Regions from separate parts of the Halomonas sp. DP8Y7-3 genome, predicted to be linked through region 2. Evidence: predicted binding sites of a transcription regulator. Region 2 holds the regulator's gene; the other holds the start of a gene.

Region 1 (7,334 bases), on a different contig from region 2:
CCGCCCGCGGCCAAGGCGGCCATGGGGACTAGCGCGAAGAGCAGTGCGAACAGTTGCTTTTTCATTAGCCAGTCACCCTTTCAGGAACGGGTTTGGTCTTCTCCAGCCGGGTATAGACCGGCATCAGCAGGAAGAAGGCAAAGTAGATCACCGTGCAGACCTGGGCAAGCAACGTGCGGCCTGCCGTGGGTGGCAATACCCCAAGCACACCAAGAATCACGAAGCTGATGGCAAACAGCACCAGCATGATCTTCGAGATCCAGCCTTTGTAACGAATCGAACGCACCGGCGAGCGGTCAAGCCAGGGCAGCACGAACAGCACCGCAATGGCTGCGCCCATGAAGATGACGCCGAGGAACTTGGCATCAAGACCGAACAGCGAGAAGGTAATCGCGCGCAGGATGGCGTAGAACGGCGTGAAGTACCAGACCGGCGCGATATGATCCGGGGTCTTCAAGGGATTCGCCGGCTCGAAGTTGGGCTTCTCGAGGAAATACCCGCCACCTTCGGGGAAGTAGAAGATCACCGCACAGAAGACAAACAGGAACACGGCGACACCCACGATGTCCTTGACCGTGTAGTAGGGATGGAAGGGTATCCCGTCCAGCGGTTTGCCGGTTTCATCCTTCTTGGCCTTGATGTCGATGCCATCAGGATTGTTGGAGCCCACTTCATGCAGAGCAATGATGTGCAGCACCACCAATGCCAGGATCACGATCGGCAGCGCCACCACGTGCAGGGCAAAGAAGCGGTTCAGGGTAATCCCGGAGATCAAGTAATCTCCGCGTACCCACTGGGCCAGGTCCGGACCGATGCCGGGGATGGCGGAAAACAGGGAAATGATGACCTGAGCGCCCCAGTAGGACATCTGCCCCCAGGGCAGCAGGTAACCCATGAAAGCCTCGGCCATCAGCGCCAGGTAGATCGCCATGCCGAAGATCCAGACCAGCTCACGGGGCGCCTTGTAGGAGCCATAGAGCAGACCACGGAACATATGCAGATAGACCACCAGGAAGAATGCCGAGGCGCCGGTGGAATGCATGTAGCGGATCAGCCAGCCGTACTCCACATCCCGCATGATGTATTCGACGGAGGCAAAGGCGCCCTCGGCGCTGGGGTTGAAACTCATGGTCAGCCAGACGCCGGTCAGAATCTGATTGACCAGCACCAGCAGAGCGAGGGATCCGAAGAAGTACCAGAAATTAAAGTTCTTGGGCGCGTAATACTCTGACAGATGCTCCTGCCACATCTGGGTCGCCGGGAATCTATCGTCGATCCAGCGCATGAGACCGCGCTCGGCCTTGGCCTTGTTGGGATTTGCCATTACGCACCCTCCCCGTCTTCACCGACCACGATGACCGACTCGTTGACAAAGTAATAGGGCGGAACCTCCAGGTTCACGGGAGCGGGAACGTTGCGAAAGACCCTGCCCGCCAGATCAAAACGCGAACCGTGGCAAGGACAGAAGAAGCCGCCCGGCCAGTCTTCTACCCCCACCCCTTCGGCATTGGGTTCGGGCTTGAACAGCGGCGAACAGCCAAGGTGCGTACAGATCCCCACCAGCACCCCGATCTCAGGCCGAATGGAGCGCAAATGGCCTCCGGCATAGCCGGGCTGCTGCGGCTTGGCAGACTCGGGGTCGGCCAGCACGTCTTCTCCCAGCGCCTCGGTGCGCTCAATCATCTCCGGAGTGCGATTGATGACCCATACAGGCCGCCCGCGCCACTCGACGGTCATTCTCTGCCCCGGCTCGAGCTTCGAGATATCCGCCTGAACGGGAGCCCCTGCCGCCCGCGCTCTGGCACTCGGCTGCCAGGATGCCACAAAGGGAACCGCTACCCCGACAGTGCCGACCGCCCCAACCACGGAGGTAGCACCCACGAGGAAACGGCGCCGCCCCTTGTTCACGCCGTTGTCTGCCATGATCTGGTTTCTCCCATCAGACTTTATCCGTTGTTGTTTTCACGGTCCCTTGAATGTCCGTGACCACGGATACAAGTGGCTTGTATGTTAGGAAATCCCCCCCACCCGCACAAGAAGACCTCCGGGCAAGACCCCCCGTGCAAGCCCCATACATTTGACATGGAACAACTTTATGACGATGTGCCCGAGCGCCCTGCGGCAAAAGAAGGGCCTCAAGCGCATCAAGGCCGCAACTCCAGCCTCACAGGACGGCTAGCGGATCAGCACAAAAGTCCCCATCGAAGCGTCACCAACGGTCGCATCGCGGAACACGCCAGGCACACGCCCGGCCTGGTCGAGTACAGCACTCGCGGCAGACGCAGCGTGGTAAAAGGGGTAGCGCACTGGAAACCAAGAGGGATGCACGCTAGCAAGAAGGGGGCAGCGCAAGGAGACCATCAGAGGTCGAGCTAGAGAAAAAGCGACAGGAAGGGATAAAAGGAAGAGACACAAGAAGAAGCACAAGAAGATCTACAAGAAGCGGGAGACGCAGAGAGGACACGAGAAACGCACGGAGCGACAGCCCCTGGGACCGAACTCGGGCTCGCTACCGACGTAGACGCCACGCGCACACGCGCAAAAACCGCATCCGAAAACGACAGCGCCCGGGCCAATGGCCCGGGCGCCGTGCGATCGGCAAGCGTATCGATTAACGCTTGGAGAACTGCGGGCGACGACGCGCCTTGCGCAGACCGACCTTCTTACGCTCGACTTCACGTGCGTCACGAGTGACGTAGCCAGCTGCGCGCAGCGGCTTGCGGAAGTCTTCGTTGTACTGCATCAGGGCACGGGTAATGCCGTGACGGATAGCGCCAGCCTGGGCACTGCCGCCGCCGCCCTTGACGGTGACGTAGACGTCGAACTGCTCGAGAGTCTCGGTCAGTTCCAGCGGCTGACGAACCACCATGCGACCGGTAACACGGCCGAAGTATTCGTTCAGGTCACGGCTGTTGACGGTGATCTTGCCGGTGCCCGGCTTCAGGAAGACGCGCGCGGTAGAGGTCTTGCGGCGCCCGGTACCGTAATACTGCTGTGTCATGGCGAAGATTCCCTCAGATGTTCAGTTCTTGCGGCTGCTGGGCAGCGTGCGGATGTTCGGAACCGGCGTAGACCTTGAGCTTGGCGTGCATGGCACGACCCAGCGGGCCCTTCGGCAGCATGCCCTTGACGGCGCCTTCGATGACACGCTCAGGAGCGTGGTCGATCAGCTGATTGAAGGTCATGGAGCGCAGGCCACCCGGGTAACCGGTGTGACGGTGGTACATCTTGTCGCTGGCCTTGTTGCCAGTCACCTTCACCTTCTCGGCGTTGATGACGACGATGTAGTCACCGGTGTCCACATGGGGAGTGTATTCCGGCTTGTGCTTGCCACGCAGGCGGCGAGCAATTTCGGTAGCCAGACGACCGAGCGTCTTGTCCGCGGCATCGACGACATACCAGTCGCGCTGGACGGACTGCGGCTTAGCACTGAACGTCTTCATGGATGAAATCACCAATTCGATGTGTTGGATCTCCCGGCCCTTCTCCTGATAGCGCTTGAATACTCGCGATACCAGGCAGCACCGTGCAGAGATCATCCCTATTTTTCTTGGTTGCCCGACACCACAACCCATCGGGGTGTCGGCACAACGGTCGAGCGAGCGCGCATTCTACACAACCACACGCTCGACGTCACCCTCTGTTTCTCCAGTGGGGTCTTTTCCTGACAGCCGACGGCGGTGGCTCACGGCTTGTGCGGCAAGGCCAGATACTCCCGTGACTGCATTTCCTGCAGCCGCGACAGCGTTCGCTCAAATTCGAACTCGAGCTTACCCCCGTGATACAGCGCTTCGGCCTCCACCTCAGCCGACATCAGCAGCTTCACGCCGCGATCATAGAACTCGTCGACCATGTTGATAAACCGGCGTGCCTGATCATCGGTGGCACCGTCCATCTTGCGCACACAGGACACCAGCACCGTATGGAACTCGCGCGCCAGCTCGATGTAATCGTTCTGACTGCGCGGTCCGTCGCATAGCTCGAGGAAGTCGAACCAGACAACGTCCTCGTGAAGACGACGGGCATGCAGAACCCGATGATTGACCTCGACGGGCACCTGATGCTCGCCCTCCTGGCCTGCGATCTCGCGAAAGCTGCGCTCAAGCTCCTGATCTGCCGCATCGTCCAGGGGATGATGGAAGATCTCGGCCCGCTCCAGCGCACGCAGACGGTAGTCCACGCCTGAATCGACATTGACCACCTCACAGTGGCGATTGAGCAAGTCGATCGCCGGCAGGAAACGGGCCCGCTGCAAGCCGTCCTTGTACAAGTCATCAGGGACGATGTTGGACGTGGCCACCAACACCACCCCCCGCTCAAACAGCGCCTCCAGCAAATTCGCCAGAATCATCGCATCGGTAATGTCCTTGACGAAGAACTCATCAAAGCAGATCACTCGCGCCTCTTCCGCGAACTTGCCGGCGACCAACCGCAGCGGGTTCTTCTCGCCCTTGCAATGGTCGAGTTCGTTGTGGACGCGCTGCATGAACCGGTGGAAATGCGTCCGCATCTTTTGCGGAAAGGGCAAGGCCTCATAAAACGTATCGACGAGATACGTCTTGCCGCGGCCGACGCCTCCCCAGAAGTACAGGCCGCGAATGTCGGGCACCGGCGGCTTCTCCGGCGCCTGGTCACGCCCGAACAACCCCTTTAGACGCGATGTCAGACCTCGCTGCACCGCTTGAGGTGCTCGCGGTGTCGGCGCCGCGACCAGCTCGTCATACAGCCGCTGCAGCTGCGCCACTGCGTTGGCCTGGGCGGCGTCTTCGGTAAAATCAGCGCGCTGCAGGTCACGCTGATAGCGTTCCTGCGGGGTTTCTGGGCGGCCTGCGCTCGACACAGAAGAGCTCATGTAGCGTCCTGGCTGTCAACAAGTTCGGAGCCGCATTATACGCAGACCACGACAGAATGGCAGGACCGCCGTGCTGAGAGTAACCACCCAGGCGGGGCCCACGGTCAGGACACGGCATTGACCCTTTATGAGACAAAGCCTCTATAATGGCCCGACGCCCGGGGCGAGACGCCCGGCCGTCAGAAAGTGCTCAGGGAGAACCAAGTGGAACCAAGCAACCTCAACATGATCCTGGCAGCGGCTTGCCTGGTGGCAGGCATCGGCCTCGGCGCACTGGGTTACCACCTGCTCAATGGTGGCGCCCGAAGCGCCCAGCGCATGCGCCTCAAGCTGACCGAACGCGAACGCCAGCTGACCGAGTGGAAGGACGGTGTTGATGAGCACCTTCAGCGCATGGAGCAGCTGACACAAAAAGTCTGCCAGGACGCACAGGCACTCAACCGCCAGCTGCATGACTCCGCCCAACAGCTGGGCAGCACGGCCATCAGCCAGGAGAACACCGTGCAGCCCACCGCTGCCGCCGAGGAAGATCTATCGATTCCTCGCGATTACGCCGACGGCAACCGTGGCACACTGTCCGAAGACTTCGGCCTGCGCAGCGCCAATGAGGACGAGCCGCGTCCGCCTCGTTTCTGACCCTAGCTGCTAACCGCACTCCCGCCCGCATAACAGCAAGAGCCCGCATAATGCGGGCTCTTGCGTAGGGCTGTCGACATCAGCCGAGGGTGACGCCGGGCCCGCACCACATGGTCCGCCCAGACGCTTATATAGCGCAGCCCTTGCTATCTTTCCTGTTACGACATGGAGTCAGGCAGGATTGTCGATATCCACAAAGCGGTGCTCCACCCCGAAGCGCTGCTTCAGCCACTCCCCAAGCGCCTCGACCCCATAACGCTCGGTGGCATGGTGGCCTGCCGCCAAGTAGTGGATACCCAACTCTCGGGCCATATGCGTGGTTCTTTCGGAGATCTCACCCGAGATAAAGACCTCGGCCCCCGCCGCCGCTGCCTGAGCAATCATGTCCTGCGCACCACCGGTGCACCAGGCGACCCGACTGACCGGCGCCTGGGACGGTGCCTCGACCAACAAGGGCTCCCGCGCCAACGCCTGACCTACTGCCCCAGCCAGCTCAGCGATCGTCGACGGACGCTTCAATTGCCCGTGCCACAGCAACCCTTCCCCCATGGGGGCATCAAGGGTACCCGCCACGCTAAGGCCGAGTCGGTGCGCCAACATGGCGTTATTGCCAAGCTCAGGGTGAGCGTCCAACGGCAGGTGATACGCCAGCAGATTGATGTCACTGCCCAGCAGCGCACCCAACCGCTTGCGCTTCATGCCGGTAATCGCCACCGGCTCGTTCTTCCAGAAGTAGCCGTGATGCACCAGCAGCACATCTGCCTGCCAGCGCACTGCTTCGTCGACCAGCGCCTGGGATGCGGTCACGCCTGACATGACCCGGGTAACGCTGGCACGGCCCTCGACCTGCAGGCCATTCTCCGTGTAGTCCTTGAAGCGGGACACATTCAGCAGCTGGTCACAGGCCGCCACCAGCTCATCACGTTGCGTCATGCAGGTTCTCCTGAAGCAGGTCCAGACAAGCATCACCTCAGCGATGCTACAATGCCGCACATTGTACGCACCGCCTCGCCAGCCCGCGACCGCCAAACAAGGACCTCCGCCGCATGCGACGCACCCTTTCCCTCTATTTCTGGCCAGTCCTCACCGGCATCCTCCTGGCCATTGTGCTGATCAATGCCTTCCCGGAGAGACTGGGCCGCACGCCCTCCACGCTGACATCGCCGCCGGTACTGACCCCACCCGAACAACCCCTCTCGGTCGAGCCGACGACGTCCCCGCGGCCCGCGCCGGAAGTGCGCGAGGCAGCGCCCCTCAGCCGCGAGGGCGGTCCGGTAAGCTACGCCGAGGCGGTCGAAAAAGCGGCGCCCGCGGTGGTCAATGTGTATTCGTCCCGGGTGGTCGAGCGCGACACACACCCTCTCATGTCGGACCCCTTCTTCCGTCAGTTCTTCGGCAACAATGACGTCCCTTCCCGTCAGCGCATGCTGTCGAGCCTGGGTTCTGGCGTTATCGTCAGCGCCGACGGCTACGTCCTGACCAACCACCACGTCATCAGCGGCGCGGACCAGGTACAGGTGGCCCTGCGCGATGGCCGCGAGACACTGGCCCAGGTCATTGGCACCGACCCGGAAAGCGACCTGGCGGTGCTCAAGATCGATCTCGACGATTTGCCCGTGATCGAGCTGACCGACTCGCGCCAAGTGGCGGTGGGCGATGTTTCATTGGCGATCGGCAATCCCTTTGGAGTAGGCCAGACCGTTACCATGGGCATCATCAGTGCCACAGGACGCAGTCATCTGGGGCTCAATGCCTACGAGGATTTCATTCAGACCGACGCGGCTATCAATCCAGGAAACTCCGGGGGTGCCCTGGTCAATCCTGAAGGAGCACTGGTCGGCATCAA
Region 2 (7,334 bases):
AAGATTCACCGCCTGCGTGGGGTCGATCTTGAGGGGGGAATGCCGGTGCGTGATGCCCTCGAGACGCTGCTGGAATTCATCGGCAACCGTCCGCTGGTGGGGTGGTGCATCGACTTTGACCTGGCCATGCTCGATCGCTATCTCAAGGCGGAGTTTGGCTTCTCGTTGCCTAACGCCACCATCGATGTGGCGCAGCAGTACCGCAAGCGGATGCGGCGCAGCCATCCCGAACTTGAGCTGCAGCCGACTTTCGAACAATTGGCAGAGCGCCTGGGAGTGCCGATCATGGGACGGCATACCGCATTGGGTGATGCCGTCACTACGGCACTGATGCATTTGCGGCTGGACGCCGACGCGCTGGCCGAGTCGTCCCGATGATGCCATCCACGCCGCTGTCACGACGCGTGACCTGGGACGAGCGGCGTGTCAGGTGCCGTAGTCACCGTAATGGGGAGATCTTTGCATGAGCCTTCATGGTCTGATGATGTTGCTTGAGCCGACCTTGCTATCGCTTGGCCTGTTGGCTGTGATGGTGGCTTACTGCCAGTACTATCGCCGCACCCGTGACCTGTGGGGGATGGTCAAGTTCTGGGAGAAGCGTCTGACGCTGACGGTGAGTGAGCACGCCTGGCAACGCTTCGGCATCTTGCTGCTGTTGCTTGGTGTGGTGGCGCGCTATCTGCTGGCACTACAAGTCGTCTAGCCACAGGTCGTCTTGTCACAGGTCCTCTCTTCACAGGGCGGCTAGTCACAGGGCGGCTAGTCAAAAGCACCTTGGCCCAGGATACGCGGTTGTGAACCAGCGTAATCGCAGGGGTGAGTGGTTGCTGACTTCTTCGCCTGTAGCGGACGTGAGTGATAGACTAGCGGGTCTTCATTTTCAGCCGTGATGTGCCCAGCCCATGTCTGCTCAGCCCGCTTCCGCCTCCCTGTTTGATCCCCGTGTCCTCGACCGTCGTGATGCCGCGTCCCCGGCAGCTGACGACGAGCGCGCCCAGGCCAAGGCCAAGCGCGAGTTCAACAAGCTGCAGAAGCGTCTGCGGCGTCAGACCGGCAACGCCATCATCGATTACGGCATGATTCAGGAAGGCGACAAGGTCATGGTATGCCTGTCCGGCGGCAAGGACAGCTACACCATGCTCGAGATTCTTCGCAGCCTGCAGCGCAATGCGCCGGTGAACTTCTCCCTGGTGGCGGTCAACCTCGACCAGAAGCAGCCCGGCTTTCCCGAGCACGTGCTACCGGACTACCTGGACAGCATTGGCGTGGACTACCACATCCTCGAGCGTGACACCTACTCGGTGGTGAAGGAAAAGACCCCCGAGGGCAAGACCACCTGCGCGCTGTGCTCGCGACTGCGCCGAGGGTCGCTGTACGGTTTTGCGGAAGAGATCGGTGCGACCAAGATTGCCCTGGGACACCACCGCGAGGATATTCTCGAGACGCTGTTCCTCAACATGTTCTTCGGAGGAAGTCTCAAGGCCATGCCGCCCAAGCTGCTGTCCGATGATGGCAAGAACATTGTCATCCGGCCGCTGGCGTACTGCCGCGAGGCGGACATCCAGGCCTACAGCGATGCCATGGCCTTTCCGATCATTCCCTGCAATCTCTGCGGTTCGCAGCCCAACCTGCAGCGCCAGGTGGTGAAGGAAATGCTGGCAGAGTGGGAGGCCAAGCACCCTGGGCGCCTGGAGAGCATGTTCAAGGCCGTGACCAACGTGGCACCCTCGCAGCTGGCGGACCGCGAGCTGTTCGACTTTGAAGGGCTGGAGGCCGAGCAGGCGCATCGCCAGGCTCGGCGTATTGATATCGTTGATGCCGACTAAGCTCGCCTGAACACGCCCTGCTGAAGAGCCTCTGCTGAACATGCCTTGCTGAAAAGGCACTGCTGAAGCGTGAAGCGAGCTAGGGCCACATCACGCAGTGGCCCTCTTCAATGTCTGAACGCTCGTCCCGATAAGATAGCAAGAGGCCGCATCCTGGGATGCGGCCTCTTTTGTTGATGGAGCCGGTATATCGTCGCCCTACCTAGGGGGGCTGGGCTTGGGGCGTGGCACGACGTCTATCGGTCGCTGTCGGCCGCAGGCCCTGTCAGCGCCGCGGGATCAGCTGGCGTCGGTGTCAGCCAGGTTCGACAGTGAGGCGAGGTCCAGGATATTGACCTCCCGTCCAGAGACCGCCACCAGGTCCTGCTGTTGAAAGCGCCCCAGAATGCGGCTGACCGTTTCGACGGCAAGTCCCAGGTGGTTGCCGATATCTGCCCGGGACATGGACAGGCGGAAGCTGAACGGCGAGTAGCCGCGACGTCGGAAACGGTCGGACAGACCGAGGAAGAAGCAGGCCAGTCGTTGGTCAGCGGTCTTGCGCGACAGCAGCTGCATCATGCGGCGATCTTCGCGCAGCTCCTTGCTGAGGGTGCGGAACAGTTGCGCGCGTAGTTCCGGCAGCGTCTGGGTCAGGGCGTCAAGGCGATCGAAGGGAATCTCACATACGGTCGTGGTCTCGAGTGCCACCACGCTGCCGGGGTATCTGCCGTCGTCGATGCCATCCAGGCCGACCAGTTCACTGGGCAAGAAGAAGTTGGTCAGCTGCGCTTCGCCACTACCCTCGGTGGTGATCTGCTTGAGACTACCGGAGCGAACCGCGAAGACGCTCGTGAAGCGATCTCCCTGCTCGACCAGCCGAGTGCCCTTCTTGATCGGAGGGTGACGACGGATAATGGAATCGAAGCGCTCGAGGTCAGCGGTCTCCAGCGACAACGGAAGGCACAGGGAACTCAAGCTGCAGGACTCGCAACGAGTCTCATGTAGCATGGGGCGCCGTCGATCTTGGGCCGATGGACTCATTCGCAGCTCCTGTGGGTCTGGGGTTCATGATGAGCAGGGCATGTAGGAAACTGGCTTGCCCTAGCTGCATGCTATTGTCGCTATTCTACACGCAGATATTGGGCCAAAGGTGCATATACCTCTTTTGCCTCAATAATCTGGCGGCGATATGATGGTCGTCAATTTCCTACAATTTGTAGGATATTCCATACAGCTAAACCGACAATCATGCCCGCTGCCATAAATCGAGTGGCAGGGTGTGCCAGCAAACTCTGCAGTTGGCGTGCAGCAATCCCTGTTGTCACTAGTGCCGGTAGCGTTCCCAGGCCAAAGCAGAGCATGAGTAGTGCTCCACGGGCAGGGTCTGCGATGGCCATGCTCCATGCCAGCATGGAATACACCAGGCCACAGGGCAGCCAGCCCCAGATGGCCCCGAGTGCAATCGCCTGAGGTAGCTTGACCACTGGCAACAGGCGACGTCCTGCTGGCTCCAGGTACCTCCACAGGCGCTGGCCCAATGCCTCCAGCCAGCGTAGCCCTTTCCACAGGTTGGCAATGTAAAGCGCCATCGTGATCAGCATCAGGCTGGCAACCACCTGCAGCAGGTCCCGCATGCCCGGTGCCAGCGCCACCACAGAGCCTAGGCTTGCGACCATAGCGCCTGCCAGGCAGTAGCTGAACAGACGCCCCGAGTTGTAGCCGAGTAGTAAAATTCCTACACGAATAGGGTGGCGCATGCTCGGGGGAATGGCAAAGGTCAGGGCACTCATTATACCGCCGCACATGCCGATGCAATGTGCTCCGCCAAGCAGCCCGAAGACAAACGCCGCCATCGCGGGCGGCAGGTCTAGACCTACTGGGTTCATGCGTTCTGCTCAGGATCCAGGGGGTGGCGTGGAATCATGCTCGTCGGCTGCTGCGTCATCGACCGGCGTCTCTCTTGCCGGCTTTCTGGATGGGTTCGGTGTCGGCGGGTCTTCGTCCTCGAACAGGATGCGATAGGCAGGCCCCTCCAGATCGTCGAATTGATCGTTGCGAACCGCCCAGAAAAACGCCCATACCGCCAGACTCAACAGGATCAGCGACAGCGGTATCAACAGATAGAGAATGTTCATTGAGCATGTGCCGCTACGGCAAGACGTGAGGATGATGGCGGCGCCGCGCGTCGCAGGCGAAGGGCATTGCCTATGACCAGCAGCGAGCTGATCGACATGCCGATGGCGGCGAGCCACGGAGGCACGAAGCCCAGCGCGGCGGCGGGCAGCGCGACGACGTTGTAGAGCACTGACCAGGCGAGGTTCTGGCGAATGATGCGGCGCGTCTGGCGTGCGCTATGGATAGCCTGGACGATACGCTCCAGCGGCTCGCCGAGCAAGATCAGGTCGGCGCGAGTGCGGGTCAGGTCACTGGCGCCAGCAACGGCAATGGCGAGGTCCGCCCCGGCCAGAACGGGCACATCGTTGATGCCATCTCCCACCATGGCAACGACCTCTCCCGCTTGCTGACGCTTGCGGACCAATGTGAGCTTGTCCTCGGGACTGGCGTTGCCGTGCCACTGCGCTACCCCCAGCTGATCGGCCAGTGGCTGAACGTTGCCGGGGCGATCGCCGGACAGGATCTCGATCTCGATACCCGCTTCGCGGATAGCCGCAAGGGTCATGGCGGCGTCTGTGCGGGGCTGGTCGTGTAGCTGGAACCAGGCGACAGCCTGCCCCTCGCATGCCAGCAGCAGCCACAGGCCGTCGCCTGGTACGTCGAGGGGGGGCTGGCTGGTCAGGGCAAAGTCCGGGCGTCCAAGGCGCCAACACTGCCCAGCCAGGTAACCTTCGACACCCTGACCGGGGACGTTGCGAATGTCGCTGGCCGTGACTCGGGCGTCGCGCCAGGGCCGGAAGGCATGAGCGACCGGGTGCTCCGAGCCGACTTCCAGCGCTGCGGCCAGCTGACGAGGGTCGATGCCTGCAAGGCAGTCTGCCGTGAGGCGTCGGTGCTCGGCCAGGCGCAGCTGGCCTCGAGTCAGGGTGCCGGTCTTGTCAAAGATGATGCGGTCGAGGCGGGCCAGGGTTTCCAGCGCATCGGCGCGAGCGACCAGCACGCCGGCGCGACGCAGACGCCCGTGGGCGACGGTCAAGGCGGTAGGCGTGGCCAGTGCCAAGGCGCAGGGACAGGTGACGACAAGCACCGACAGGGTGACCCACAGGCTACGACTGGGGTCGATCCACCACCAGGCCATGGCGACCAGCGTGGTGATGATCAGCAGATTCAGGACAAAGCGGTGAGACACCTGCTCTGCCACCTTGGCGATACGCGGGCGATGGGCAAAGGCTCGGTCGGTAAGGTCAAGGATGCCCGCTGCGCGGGTCGCGTCACCGACACGCAGGACGTCGAGCTCCACCGGGCTGTCGATGCACAGCGTGCCAGCGTGAACGATATCGCCCTGTCGTCGTAGTGAGGGCAGCGACTCACCGGTCAGCAGCGATTCGTCGATCTGTGCCACGCCTGATGTCAGGACGCCGTCAGCCGGAATCAGTGAGCCAGGACTGACGCGCACGCGATCACCCGGTTCGAGCTTGCTGGCGGGAATGACCCGTTCGTCGCCATTGGCCTCGACGCGCACTGCAGCGCTGGGCAAGGCGCTGGCCAGAACGTTGCCCTGGCGCCCGTAGTGGGCGCGGGCGCGGGATTCCAGATAGCGACCGAACAGCAGGAAGAAGGTGAACATGCTGACCGAATCGAAGTAGCGATCTCCCGATTGGCTGACCACCGACCAGCAGCTCGCCAGGTAGGCGCCACCGATGGCCAGGGAGACGGGAACATCCATGCCGAGTATGCGCGAGCGTACGTCCCGCAAGGCGCCCAGGAAGAACGGTTGAGCGGCATACAGCACGACAGGCGTCGTCAGCGCCAGTGATAGCCAGGCAAACAGCTGGTCGAAATCAGCGCTGAGGTCCCCGCTGTCGACGTAATGGGGGATCGAGAACATCAGCACCTGCATCATGCCTACCGCTGCCACTATCAAGCGGCGAACCATCTGGCGCGACTGGTGCTTGAGGCGCAGTTGAGCCTGGTCGGGTTCGTAGGGTTGCGAGGGGTAACCGATGGCCGCCATCTCGGCAAGAATGCGTGACAGCGTCAGCTGACTCGGGTCCCAGCTCACCTGCAGGCGATGTTGCGACAGATTGACGGCGCTGCTGGCCAGACCATCGAGAGCGTTCAGGCGATGCTCGATGAGCCAGGCGCAGGCGGCGCAGGTGATACCGTCCACCGCCAGGGTGGCGACCTGATGCCCGTCGCGCTGGCGCACGAATCGGGCTTGCAGGCCGGGGTCATCGAAGACCTGGTAGCGTTCGGCGTCCGCGGGCGTGGCCGAGGGGCGCTCAGGCATGGCGGTGCGAAAGCGGTAATAGCTATCGAGGCCACCGTCGACAATGGCGTGAGCCACGGCTTCGCATCCGGGACAGCACAGAGGGTGCGCTTGCTGATCGATGGTGATCGACCAGTGGGCTCCTGCTTCCACCGTGGCGCCGCAGTGGTAGCAGGACCGCGGAGTATCGGTAGCCGGCATCACAGACCTGGCGTCAGGTGAATGGTGCCGTCTTGCGGGAATTCCGCCTCGCCGGTCAAGCGCCATGCAGCATCATCGCCGCTGCCGTCCTCGATCCATGGCTGGAGCTGCAGATACCAGCGGTAGCGAAGGTTGCGCTCCAGGGTGCCAACATATTGCCCACTACGGGTGTGGCTCAGGGTCAGCAGGCGGTCGCGATCGCCATCGGTGGGAAACTTCAGCTCCAGCTGGAGGCGCTCGGGGCGCTCGTCGCCGAGCAGCTGGACGACCACGTCCCCGGTGGTGGCATCGATCCGTAGATCGGCTGCCAGCCCAAGGGCTTCGGCGCGCTGCTGCTTTTCCAGCTGAACATTGATCGCCAGCCCCTCCTTGTAATAGTCGTCCGGTACCGAGCCATCGAAATAGCGGATCGACAGCGCCAGGTAGACCATGCTGAAAGTGACCGAGGACAGCAGCAAAGCAATCAGAAACCAGGGCCAGAACTGCTTGTACCAGGGTGGCACCTGGGGATCGGACGAAGACATCAGGGGGTGACTCCTATGAATCGACTTTCGCGTTCCACCGCGACCGAGGGATCGTCTTCAGCGTGCAGGCGGACGCTGATGTCGGCGCTACGCTGTTCCATCAAAGCAGGATTTACGCTTAGCGTCATCACCAGCTGCCGGGACGCGTTGGCGGGTACCTCGAGTGACTCGGTATCGCTCTGCAGGCCCTCGATGCCGGTGACTTCGATCAGATAGCGGTGTGCCTGATTGTCGAGATTGCGCACGGTGATGGCGTACGAGTTGGCGATACGCCCATCGCTCAGCGTCTGAAACAGCCGCGCCCGATCGCGCTCGACGTCGACGTCCAGCGGGGTGCGGTCGGCCAGGGTCCAGATAAACAGCCCGATCATCACCAGCAACGCCACCAGGTAGCCGATCAGGCGTGGCCTGAGCAAATGG

What was found. The regulator FNR, encoded in region 2, switches genes on or off when oxygen is low (the NO sensors DNR and NnrR bind a similar motif). The targets are predictions, from matches to a motif close to TTGATNTANATCAA.
Region 1: the regulator FNR is predicted to act here: its motif matches at 2,078-2,091, upstream of petA (ubiquinol-cytochrome c reductase iron-sulfur subunit).

What each region holds. Positions count from the first base shown of each region.
Region 1 covers NZ_JAHVIO010000014.1:312,400-319,733, forward strand. The annotation lists gene KUV86_RS15915 (cytochrome c1) at 1-65, opposite strand, end outside; gene KUV86_RS15920 (cytochrome b) at 65-1,324, opposite strand; gene petA (ubiquinol-cytochrome c reductase iron-sulfur subunit) at 1,324-1,923, opposite strand; gene rpsI (30S ribosomal protein S9) at 2,612-3,001, opposite strand; gene rplM (50S ribosomal protein L13) at 3,015-3,443, opposite strand; gene zapE (cell division protein ZapE) at 3,686-4,852, opposite strand; gene KUV86_RS15945 (YhcB family protein) at 5,057-5,488, shown strand; gene KUV86_RS15950 (Nif3-like dinuclear metal center hexameric protein) at 5,660-6,421, opposite strand; gene KUV86_RS15955 (Do family serine endopeptidase) at 6,535-7,334, shown strand, end outside.
Region 2 covers NZ_JAHVIO010000009.1:264,442-271,775, forward strand. The annotation lists gene KUV86_RS10885 (3'-5' exonuclease) at 1-378, shown strand, start outside; gene KUV86_RS10890 (hypothetical protein) at 464-703, shown strand; gene ttcA (tRNA 2-thiocytidine(32) synthetase TtcA) at 903-1,826, shown strand; gene fnr (fumarate/nitrate reduction transcriptional regulator Fnr) at 2,106-2,846, opposite strand; gene KUV86_RS10905 (sulfite exporter TauE/SafE family protein) at 3,005-3,691, opposite strand; gene ccoS (cbb3-type cytochrome oxidase assembly protein CcoS) at 3,701-3,940, opposite strand; gene KUV86_RS10915 (heavy metal translocating P-type ATPase) at 3,937-6,390, opposite strand; gene KUV86_RS10920 (FixH family protein) at 6,390-6,914, opposite strand; gene ccoG (cytochrome c oxidase accessory protein CcoG) at 6,914-7,334, opposite strand, start outside.